Regions from separate parts of the Terrabacter sp. 2RAF25 genome, predicted to be linked through region 1. Evidence: predicted binding sites of a transcription regulator. Region 1 holds the regulator's gene; each other region holds the start of a gene.
The links. Region 1 encodes LexA, which represses DNA repair genes until DNA is damaged. Its sites were predicted from a motif close to TCGAACANNTGTTCGA; they were not measured.
Positions count from the first base shown of each region.

Region 2: a site for LexA is predicted at 1,834-1,849, ahead of recA (recombinase RecA). Genes of this name have one in related genera too.
Region 3: a site for LexA is predicted at 1,859-1,874, ahead of AB4091_RS09290 (alpha-ketoglutarate-dependent dioxygenase AlkB). Genes of this name have one in related genera too.

Region 1 covers NZ_JBFRGJ010000008.1:212,373-215,643, forward strand. The annotation lists gene AB4091_RS18780 (phosphotransferase) at 1-562, shown strand, start outside; gene AB4091_RS18785 (hypothetical protein) at 574-1,503, opposite strand; gene lexA (transcriptional repressor LexA) at 1,580-2,278, opposite strand; gene AB4091_RS18795 (LysM peptidoglycan-binding domain-containing protein) at 2,541-2,942, shown strand; gene AB4091_RS18800 (hypothetical protein) at 3,242-3,271, shown strand, end outside.
Region 2 covers NZ_JBFRGJ010000003.1:120,276-123,546, reverse strand. The annotation lists gene AB4091_RS09535 (DUF3352 domain-containing protein) at 1-852, opposite strand, end outside; gene AB4091_RS09530 (DUF3046 domain-containing protein) at 1,006-1,254, shown strand; gene AB4091_RS09525 (O-acetyl-ADP-ribose deacetylase) at 1,251-1,796, shown strand; gene recA (recombinase RecA) at 2,026-3,075, shown strand; gene AB4091_RS09515 (RecX family transcriptional regulator) at 3,078-3,271, shown strand, end outside.
Region 3 covers NZ_JBFRGJ010000003.1:65,473-68,743, forward strand. The annotation lists gene AB4091_RS09275 (Fur family transcriptional regulator) at 1-119, shown strand, start outside; gene AB4091_RS09280 (isoprenyl transferase) at 231-1,010, opposite strand; gene recO (DNA repair protein RecO) at 1,048-1,776, opposite strand; gene AB4091_RS09290 (alpha-ketoglutarate-dependent dioxygenase AlkB) at 1,897-2,547, shown strand; gene AB4091_RS09295 (maleylpyruvate isomerase family mycothiol-dependent enzyme) at 2,563-3,271, shown strand, end outside.

The sequences.
Region 1 (3,271 bases):
ACTGCTCCACCCGACGCACGCGGCGGCATACGTGAGCGGGAGGACGGCCTCACTGGTCGCGCTGCCCGAGGGGGACCCGCGGCGGATGGGGCCGGAGGTGGCAGCGAGGCTCGACCGACTCCTCCCCACGGTCGCACGCTGGGGCGAGGAGCTCGACGCCCTCGGGACGGGCGTGAACCTCGTGCACAACGACCTGCACCCCAACAACGTCTTCGCCAGGCCGGGGGGCATGCGCTTCTTCGACTTCGGCGACGCAGTGCTGACGCACCCCCTCACCGCACTGTTCATCCCGCTCAACGTGCTTGTGCACCGCTTCGAGGCAGCCCCCGACGACCCACGGCTGCGACGGGTGGCCGACGCAGGGCTCGAGGTGTGGAGCGACGTCGTTCCCGCGACCCGGCTCCGCCGGGCGCTGCCCGCGGCACTGCAGTTGGGACGGCTCGCTCGCGCCGAGTCCTGGCTGCGGGTCGTGGCCACCATGACGGCGGAAGAGCGGACGGAGTACGGCGACGCGGGCACGTGGTGGCTCGGGTCGCTCGGCGAACCGACGCCCCTGTCGTGAGCCGCAGAGGGCTACTCGACGCGGGACCCGAGGTCGCGCGCCTCGTCGGCTGAGACCTCGCCGAGGTCCCACAGCTCCTTCGTCTGGACGCCCCAGTACGTCGCGAAGAGCACGATGACGATCACCTCGGCGACGAGGACGAGGTGGGCGAAGCCCCTGACCGTCAGCGCCGCGACGACCGTGGCGGCCAAGGCGACGGTGAGTGCGACCGCGATGGCGAGGTAGATGCGGCGATAGCCCCGCCCGTCGTCGTCGTCGCCGACCGCCCGGTGGCGCGCCTCGGTGCGCAGCGCGCTGAGCACCATGACGGCGATGACCCCGGCCACCATGGTTGCCGCGGCGATGCCGTGGCTCAGGGCGATGAAACGGTCGCGAAGGACGAGGAAGAGGGTGAGCTCCACCAGCAGAACGCCCGCGCACCCCAGGGTCACGAGCACCGACCGCGTCGTCGGTCGCGCAGCGGCATCGCGCCGCACGGCGCCCCGCTTGAGCGCTGCGACGATGACGGCCGCGATCACGGCGACGACGACGAGCGACCAGATGTTGTTGCGCACCGCCGCCGCGATCTCGGCCGGTGTCTGCGTGTAGGCGTTCGGCCCGCAGCGGTCGTCGGGCACGGTCGGCACCATGGCGACGACGAACGCCATGAATCCCGAGAAGTTGAGCAGCACGTCCTCCTCGGACGAGTGCCCCTTGTAGGCGATGAGGCTCGCGCCTAGGGCGCAGAGGGAGCCGACGAAGACGGTCCGCGCGGGCGTGTAGTAGTAGGCGCTGATCGAGCCGAGCCAGCAGGTGTGGCCGGTCTCCCACCACCACTCGTAGCCCACCGAAAGCAGCAGCATGAGCAACAGCGCGATCATCGCGCCCCGCAGGTAGCGGTAGGTGTAGACGACGTCGCGGGTGCGCCCGGCTGCCATGGCGGTCTCCTCTGCAGGACTCACTCGTCAGAGTGTGGCGCCCGCCGAGGCGATACGCCTACTGGAAGCGGGCCCCCGCCGCGGCGGGCGACCCCGCTCGTCAGATGCGGCGCAGCACGGCGGTGACCTTGCCGAGGATCGTCGCGTGGTCGCCGTCGATGGGGGAGAAGTCCTCGTTGTGCGGCATCAGCCAGACGTGACCGTCGACGCGCTTGAACGTCTTGACGGTGGCCTCGTTGTCGAGCATTGCCGCGACGACGTCGCCGTTGTCGGCGTGCTGCTGCTGGCGCACGACGACCCAGTCGCCGTCGCAGATGGCGGCGTCGACCATGGAGTCGCCGTTGACCTTGAGCAGGAAGAGGTCGCCCTCGCCCACGAGCTGCTTCGGCAGCGGGAAGACGTCCTCGACGACCTGCTCGGCCGTGATGGGGACGCCCGCCGCGATCTGGCCGAGGACGGGCACGTAGGACGCCTCGGGACGGGCGTCGCCGGAGTCGGTCTCGGTGTCGTAGTGGTCTCCGCTGCGGTAGCCGACCTCCTCGGCCGTCGCGTCGGGGGAGACGATCTCGAGGGCGCGCGGGCGGTTGGGGTCGCGGCGCAGGTAACCCTTGGTCACCAGAGCGTTGAGCTGGTGGGAGACGCTCGAGGGGCTCGCCAGGCCGACGGCGTCACCGATCTCGCGCATGCTCGGCGGATAGCCCCGGCGGTCGACGGAGTTGCGGATCACCTCGAGCACGCGCCGCTGGCGCACGGTCAGTCCGTCGCCGGTCTCGCGATCGGGAAGCTCGGTCACGCCCATGGTGATCCCCTTCGTCGGCTCGTCAGACCGTGTGCTGAACCTGGCTCGAGACCGCGTGAGAAGTGCTCGAGGACCGCTCGAGGGCCAGTGTCAGTGGTGGCTGGTGAGGTGTGTGGTGTGAGGAAAGAGTAACGAGGTTCGAACACAGTTGCCAAACACCTGTTCGATGCGTGTCTCGACTTCCTCGAACATACGTGCTACAAATCGTACAGACGTTCTATCGAACACATGTTCGCCAGTTCAGGAGCAAGGGGAGGTCACCATGAGCGCCATCGTCCTCGAGGCCGTTCGTCAGCCGCAGACCACAGAGCAGCCCGCGGCCCGTCCGCACCTCGTGCTGGTGCCGACCGGGCGTGAGGCCGTCCGTGCCGCCCGGGCCGCCCAGCCGCCCCTGCGCCTGACCCGGTTCGGTCGGCTCGTGGTCGCGCTCCTCGTCGCCGCGCTCGTCTCTTTGCTGGCGGTCGGACTGGCCGGCCAGCTGGCCTCGGCGTCCTCCGGCTCCCACACGGTCACGGTCGGCTCGGGTCAGACGCTGTCGGGCATCGCCGCGCGGGAGCTGCCTCAGCTGTCCGTCGCCGACGGTGTCGTCGAGCTCCAGGTCGCCAACAGCCTCAGCACCACCGAGATACACGTCGGGCAGCAGCTCGTCGTCCCGAGTCGCTGACAACGGGAGCCCCCTGGGCCTGAGGCTTCCTTGCGTATGCCGCCCGGCCGGCTCCCGCTCGTCTCGACCCACCCCATCGGCCGCGTTGGCTCCACCTCCAGCGGCTGGCGGTGACGGCGCTTCGACCCCGCCGTCGCCGCCCGGACGCCGCACCCCTGAAGGGGGTGCGGCGTTCTGCTGTGTGCGTTCTGGGTCTGGGGTGCTGCCGTGTCACGACCACCCTCCCGAGCCTGTGGATGACGCCAGCCGGGCCCCGAGTCGGCGACCTAGCGTGGCTGGCCTCGGGAAGGGAGCAGGTCATGAGATACCAGATCGACACCGCGGCACTG
Region 2 (3,271 bases), on a different contig from region 1:
CGCCATGTCGAACCAGGCCGACACGATGCCCTGCTCGCCGAGGGCGCCCATGTCGCCGGTGAAGTTCGCGTTCTGCGAGAGCGGGCCCTTGTCGACCGCCGCGAGGGTGGCGTCACCGGTGCCGCCTGGGGTGACGATGGCGTAGCCGTCCTTCGTGCGCACGTCGGTCTTCGAGGACGAGTCGCACGCGAACAGCTTGGTCAGCGTGTCCTTGGCGAGGGTCTCGTCCTTGACCTGGATCGCGATCGCGACGTTCGGCGTGTCCGACGTGCCGCCGGGGCGGACCGCGGCGCCGACCCGGTCGCCGAGCCACGGCTCGACGTCCTTGTCGTAGGTGAACTTCTTGAGGCAGTCGTTGCCGGCGTCCTTGGAGGCCATCTCCCACAGCTTCTTGCGCGGGTCGTCGCTGCCGAGGGTGTTCTTGACGGCGTCGCGCTTGCCGAGGAACCGGACCGCCGCGATCTTCTGGCCGGCGGAGGGGTCGATGTCGACACGCAGGTACGCGTACGCGTCACCGGGCAGCACGTCGGACGGCTGCGCACCGCTGCCGCTCAGGGTCTGAGCGGCGAAGACACCCGCGCCGCCGAGGGCGAGGACGGTGGCGAGGGCGCCGACCATCAGGCCGGTGCGCTTGCGGCCGCCCCGGGCGGGGGCGGACGGGTCGTCGGCGAGCGCGACCCCCGGGGCGCCGAGGGCGCCGGCCTGGTCGGACGCAACCGGCACGTGCTGGCTGCCCGAGGGCACGGGGTAGGTGTACTGCGGGACGGGCGTCGTCGAGTCGGCCGGAATCGGTCGGGTGGCGTCGTCGCCCGGCTGGGCGTTCGGCCCGTCGGGCCTGGTGGGCTCGGTCATGCTGGCTCCCCTGAAGTGTCGAGGTCCCCGCGTAGGCGCTCGGGACGAGAGGACGATACCGGTCGAGCGGCATCGCCGCGGGCGGTTGAGGTAACGCTCGGACGACGGTTGCGGCGGGACCGGTTCCGGCGGCACGGGTGGCAGACTGCTGGGGTGCGGATCAGTCACTTCTGGACCTTGATGGACGACGAGTTCGGTGCGGCGTATGCCGGGTCGCTCGCGCGCGACCACGTGCTCGGCTCGCTCGGCAACCGCACGGTGGTCCAGGCGCTCGCCGACGGCGAGGCGCCGCGCGCGGTGTGGGAGGCGCTCTGCGTCGACATGGACGTGCCGCCCGAGCGCAGGCTGGGTCGCGACGTCCGGGTTGCTCGCGGGGCACAGGGTGGTCAGGTCGGCAGGTGAGGCTGCCAGGTCCCGGCCTCGCACGCATCACGTTGCGCCGGGGCGACATCACGGCCGACGCCTCGGCAGACGCGATCGTCAACGCGGCGAACTCGTCGCTGCTCGGTGGTGGTGGCGTAGACGGGGCGATCCACAGTGCTGCCGGTCCCGAGCTGCTCGAGGAGTGTCGACGGCTCGGCGGGTGCGAGACGGGTGACGCGAAGATCACCGGGGCGGGGCGGCTGCCGGTGCGTCATGTCATCCACACGGTGGGTCCCGTGTGGCGAGGGGGAGGCCACGGTGAGGCCGAGCTGCTCGCCTCCTGCTACCGGCGCAGCGTCGAGCTCGCCGACGCCGCCGGGTGCGAGGTCGTCGCCTTCCCTGCCGTGTCGTGCGGCGTCTATGGCTACCCGGTCGACGCCGCGGCGCGGGTCGCGCTGGTGGCGCTGGCCGAGGCGCTCGACCGCCACGACGGTGTGCGCGAGGCCCGGTTCTGGCTCTTCTCGGACCGGGTGCTCACCGACTTCGAGGCCGCGCTCACGGCCCTGCGCCCGGAAGGCTGAGCCGGGTCCGCAGGCGACACGGCGTGTCGTCGCGACTTCGAACACGTGTTCGGTACTGTTCTCCACAGGTCCTGCGCCACCACCCGCATCGTCCACAGGCCGTCTCGTGGTCCACCTGATGTCGGCGCCGGCACCTAGCGTCTGACCCGACAGCGGATCTGCTTGAGCGATCCGTTCCCCGGGTCGTAGGTAGACGACCGCAGCGCAGACGGCAGAACAGGAGCCCGACATGGCATCGGTGCAGGAGAAGGACAAGGACAAGGCGCTCTCCTCGGTGATGGGCCAGATCGAGAAGAGCTACGGCAAGGGCGCGGTGATGCGCCTCGGCGACGACATCCGTCCGCCGATCGAGGTGATCCCCACCGGGTCGATCGCCCTCGACGTCGCTCTCGGCATCGGCGGCCTGCCCCGCGGACGCGTCGTCGAGATCTACGGCCCGGAGTCCTCGGGCAAGACGACCGTCGCGCTCCACGCGGTCGCCAACGCGCAGAAGGCCGGCGGCATCGCGGCGTTCATCGACGCCGAGCACGCGCTCGACCCCGACTACGCGAAGAAGCTCGGCGTCGACACCGACGCCCTGCTCGTCTCGCAGCCCGACACCGGTGAGCAGGCCCTCGAGATCGCCGACATGCTGATTCGTTCCGGGGCAATCGACATCATCGTCATCGACTCCGTGGCGGCCCTGGTGCCCCGCGCCGAGATCGAGGGCGAGATGGGCGACAGCCACGTCGGTCTGCAGGCCCGCCTCATGAGCCAGGCGCTGCGCAAGCTGACCGGTGCCCTCAACAACACGGGCACGACGGCGATCTTCATCAACCAGCTCCGCGAGAAGATCGGCGTCATGTTCGGCTCGCCCGAGACGACCACCGGTGGCAAGGCGCTGAAGTTCTACGCGTCGGTGCGACTCGACGTCCGCCGCATCGAGACGCTCAAGGACGGCACCGACCCCGTCGGCAACCGCACCCGCGTCAAGGTCGTCAAGAACAAGGTCTCACCGCCCTTCAAGCAGGCCGAGTTCGACATCCTCTACGGCCAGGGCATCTCCCGCGAGGGTGGGCTCATCGACATGGGGGTCGAGCACGGCTTCGTGCGCAAGGCCGGCGCCTGGTACACCTACGAGGGCGACCAGCTCGGCCAGGGCAAGGAGAACGCCCGCAACTTCCTCAAGGACAACCCCGACCTCGCCGACGAGATCGAGAAGAAGGTCAAGGAGAAGCTGGGCGTCGGGCCGCGCGTCGACAAGCCCGCCGAGGTCGCGGACGTGCCCGTCGACTTCTGATCGTGGCTGGTCCCGCACACGAGTCCACCGAGGACCGTCTGGCCCGCGCCGCGGCCGCCCTCGCCGAGGCGCAGGGTGTCGTCGAGGCGCGGGCCGCCGCGTCCGAGGGGCCGAGTCCGAGCCCTCGCAAGCAAGGGCGCGCGGGTGCTGCCTCTGCGAGCGAGGCGCGTCCTCGCCGCGCACGCTCAGGTCGCGA
Region 3 (3,271 bases), on a different contig from region 1:
GCCCCGCGGTCGAGCGATGGGCCGACACGATCGCGGAGGACCACGGGTTCAGCGACGTGACGCACACCCTCGAGATCTTCGGCACCTGCGCCGACTGCGCCACCCCCCGATCCCCCTGACCCCAATCGAGAGAACACTCCGTCACCGCCCTCTCAATCCAGAGAACACTCAGTCCCGCACCCCCAGCGATGTACACCGCGACGGAGTGCCCTCTCGCTGTGTTGGGTTCCTCAGGTGCTGGTGGTGGGGGTGTCGATGGCGCCGCCGTAGCGACGATCGCGAGCGACGTACTCCTCGATCGCGGCCCAGAGGTCGCGTCGGTCGTAGTCGGGCCAGAGCCGGTTCTGGAACACCATCTCCGCGTACGCCGACTGCCAGAGCAGGAAGTTCGAGGTTCGCTGCTCACCCGAGCTCCGGACGAAGAGGTCGACGTCGGGCATCGTCGGCTCGTCGAGGTACTTCTTGATCGTCTTCTCGTCGACCGAGCCCGGCCGCAGCCGACCACCCTTGACGTCGTGGGCGATTCGCTGCACGGCATCGGCAATCTCGGCCCGTCCGCCGTAGTTCACGCAGAAGTAGAGGGTGAGCCCGGTGTTGTGCCGCGTCAGCTCCTGGGCGATCTCGAGCTCCTTGATGACGGACCGCCAGAGCCGGGGCGTGCGGCCGACCCACCGCATGCGCACTCCCCACTCGTGCAGCTGGTCGCGCCGCCGCCGGATGACGTCGCGGTTGAAGCCCATCAGGAAGCGGACCTCCTCGGGCGAGCGCCGCCAGTTCTCGGTGGAGAAGGCGTACGCCGACAGGTGGGTCACGCCGACGTCGACGGCACCCGCGACGACGTCGAGCAACGACGCCTCCCCCGCCTCGTGACCCTTGGTGCGCGGCAGCCCCCGCTGGTTGGCCCACCGCCCGTTGCCGTCCATGACGATCGCCACGTGCTTCGGGAGCAGATCGCTCGGGATGGTCGGCGGCGTGGCACCCGACGGATGCGGGAAAGGCTTGGCGTACATGGGTCTCCGGATCGGTGAGGTCGGGTTCGCTTGTGGCTCAGGCCCGCTCGACGAGGCGCAGCGAACGCAGCCCGCGCTCTATGTGCCACTGGAGGAAGGCGGCTACCATGCCGTTGCCCTGACGACGATGCCGTTCATCGCTCGCGTCGGCAACCTCCCAGTCGCCGGCCAGCAGGGAGGCGAGCAGCTCGAAGGTCTCGGGTGCGGGCGCGCTCGAGCCGGGCGGACGGCATACCGAACAGACTGCGCCGCCGGCCTGCACGTTGAAGGCGCGGTGCGGGCCCGATGCGCCGCAGCGCGCGCAGTCGACGAAGCTCGGCGCCCAGCCCGCGACGGCAAGCGAGCGCAGCAGGTACGCGTCGAGCACGAGCCCCGGGTCGTGCGCGCGCTCGGCGAGGGACCGCAGGGCGCCGGCGAGCAGGAGGTACTGCTGGGTCTGCGGCTCGTGCTCCTCCGAGAGCTGCAGCGCGGTCTCGAGCATCGAGGTCGCGCACGTGTAGGCGGTGTAGTCGCGGGCGATCGCGTCGCCGTAGGGCGCGAGCGTCTCGACCTGGGTGACCGTGTCGAGGTTGCGGCCCTCGTAGCACTGCACGTCGACGACCATGCCGGGCTCGAGACGGGAGCCGAAACGTGACTTCGTGCGACGCACTCCCTTGGCGACCGCGCGCACCCGCCCCCGGGTGCGTGTGAGCATCGTGATGATGCGGTCGGCCTCGCCCAGCTTGTGGGTGCGCAGGACGATCGCCTCGTCACGGTAGAGGGGCATGCCGTCATTCTCCCCCGTCGCCAGGCCGGTGGAGCACCGCACGCGCCGGACCACGAGAAGTGCCTGAACTCGAACGAGCGGGTCGAACACGCGTTCGACGTTTCGGGTTATCGTGTGGGCATGGACCTCGCTCTCCAGGGTTCGCTGCTCGACCTCACCGACGCGATGACGCTCCGTGCCGTCGGCACCGGCCTCACCCGACACCAGCTCGCCCGCGGGGCATGGGTCGACGTCAGGCCCGGCTGGCTCGCCGCTGGCGACGACCTCTTCGCGGCGCTGCTGCGCGACGTGCCCTGGCACGCGGAGCGCAGGCAGATGTACGACTCCGTCGTCGACGTGCCACGCCTGACGAAGTTCTATGCCGCCGACGAGCGGCTCCCCCATCCGATGCTCGACGAGGCCCGCGAGGCCCTCAGCGCGCACTACGCCGACGAGCTCGGCGAGCCCTTCGTCACCGCCGGCCTCTGCCTCTACCGCGACGGCCGCGACAGCGTCGCCTGGCACGGCGACCGCATCGGCCGATCACGCGACAGCGACACGATGATCGCCATCCTGTCGCTCGGCTCGGACCGCACCCTGGCGCTGCGCCCACGAGACGGCGGCGCCATCCCGGGTTCGTCCACAAAGAGCTTGCGCTACCCCCTCGGGCATGGTGACCTCGTGGTGATGGGTGGCTCGTGCCAGCGCACGTGGGACCATGCGGTGCCCAAGACGTCGAAGCCGATGGGGCCACGCATCTCCGTGCAGTTCCGTGTCGCAGGCGTCCGCTGACCAAGGAGAGTACGTATGCCGTCCAGCCGCCCAGGTGGCCCCCTGCCCTACCTCGACCACCTCGCGGCCGACTCGGCACGGTTTCGTGCCGCCCTCGAGCACGCTCCGACCGACGCGCGCGTCCCCACCTGCCCCGACTGGGACGCCGACGACCTGCTGTGGCACCTCGCGGAGGTGCAGTGGTTCTGGGGTGAGATCGCCGAGCGCGGCCTCACCGACCCGGCCGACCTCGACGCGATGAACGCGAGCCGAGAGGAGCGGCCATCTCATCGCGCCGGGCTGCTCGATCTCTACGACCGCTCGAGCGAGCGACTTCACCGCGTCCTGTCCGTACTGCCTCCTGAGACCCCTCTGTGGATGTGGGCCGACGACAAGAGCGCCGGCTACATCCGGCGGCGCCAGGCCCACGAGGCGATGGTCCACCGGCTCGACGCAGAGCTGACGGTGGGTGAGCGCACCCCGCTCGACTGCCGGCTGGCTGCCGACGGTGTCGACGAGGCGTTGCGGATCATGCGCGGCTACGAACCCGAGCCCGGACTCACGCACGAGCCCATCGGTCCCGCTGTGACGATCGCGACCGTCGACGCCATGCACGCCTGGACCGTGACGCCGGTGCGCATCACCGGCACCGACGCGGACGGCGACGTCATCGACACCGAGCGCTTCCTCGTCGTCGACGGCCCCGACGGCGAGGCCGTTGCCGAGATCTGCGGGTCGGCGGCCG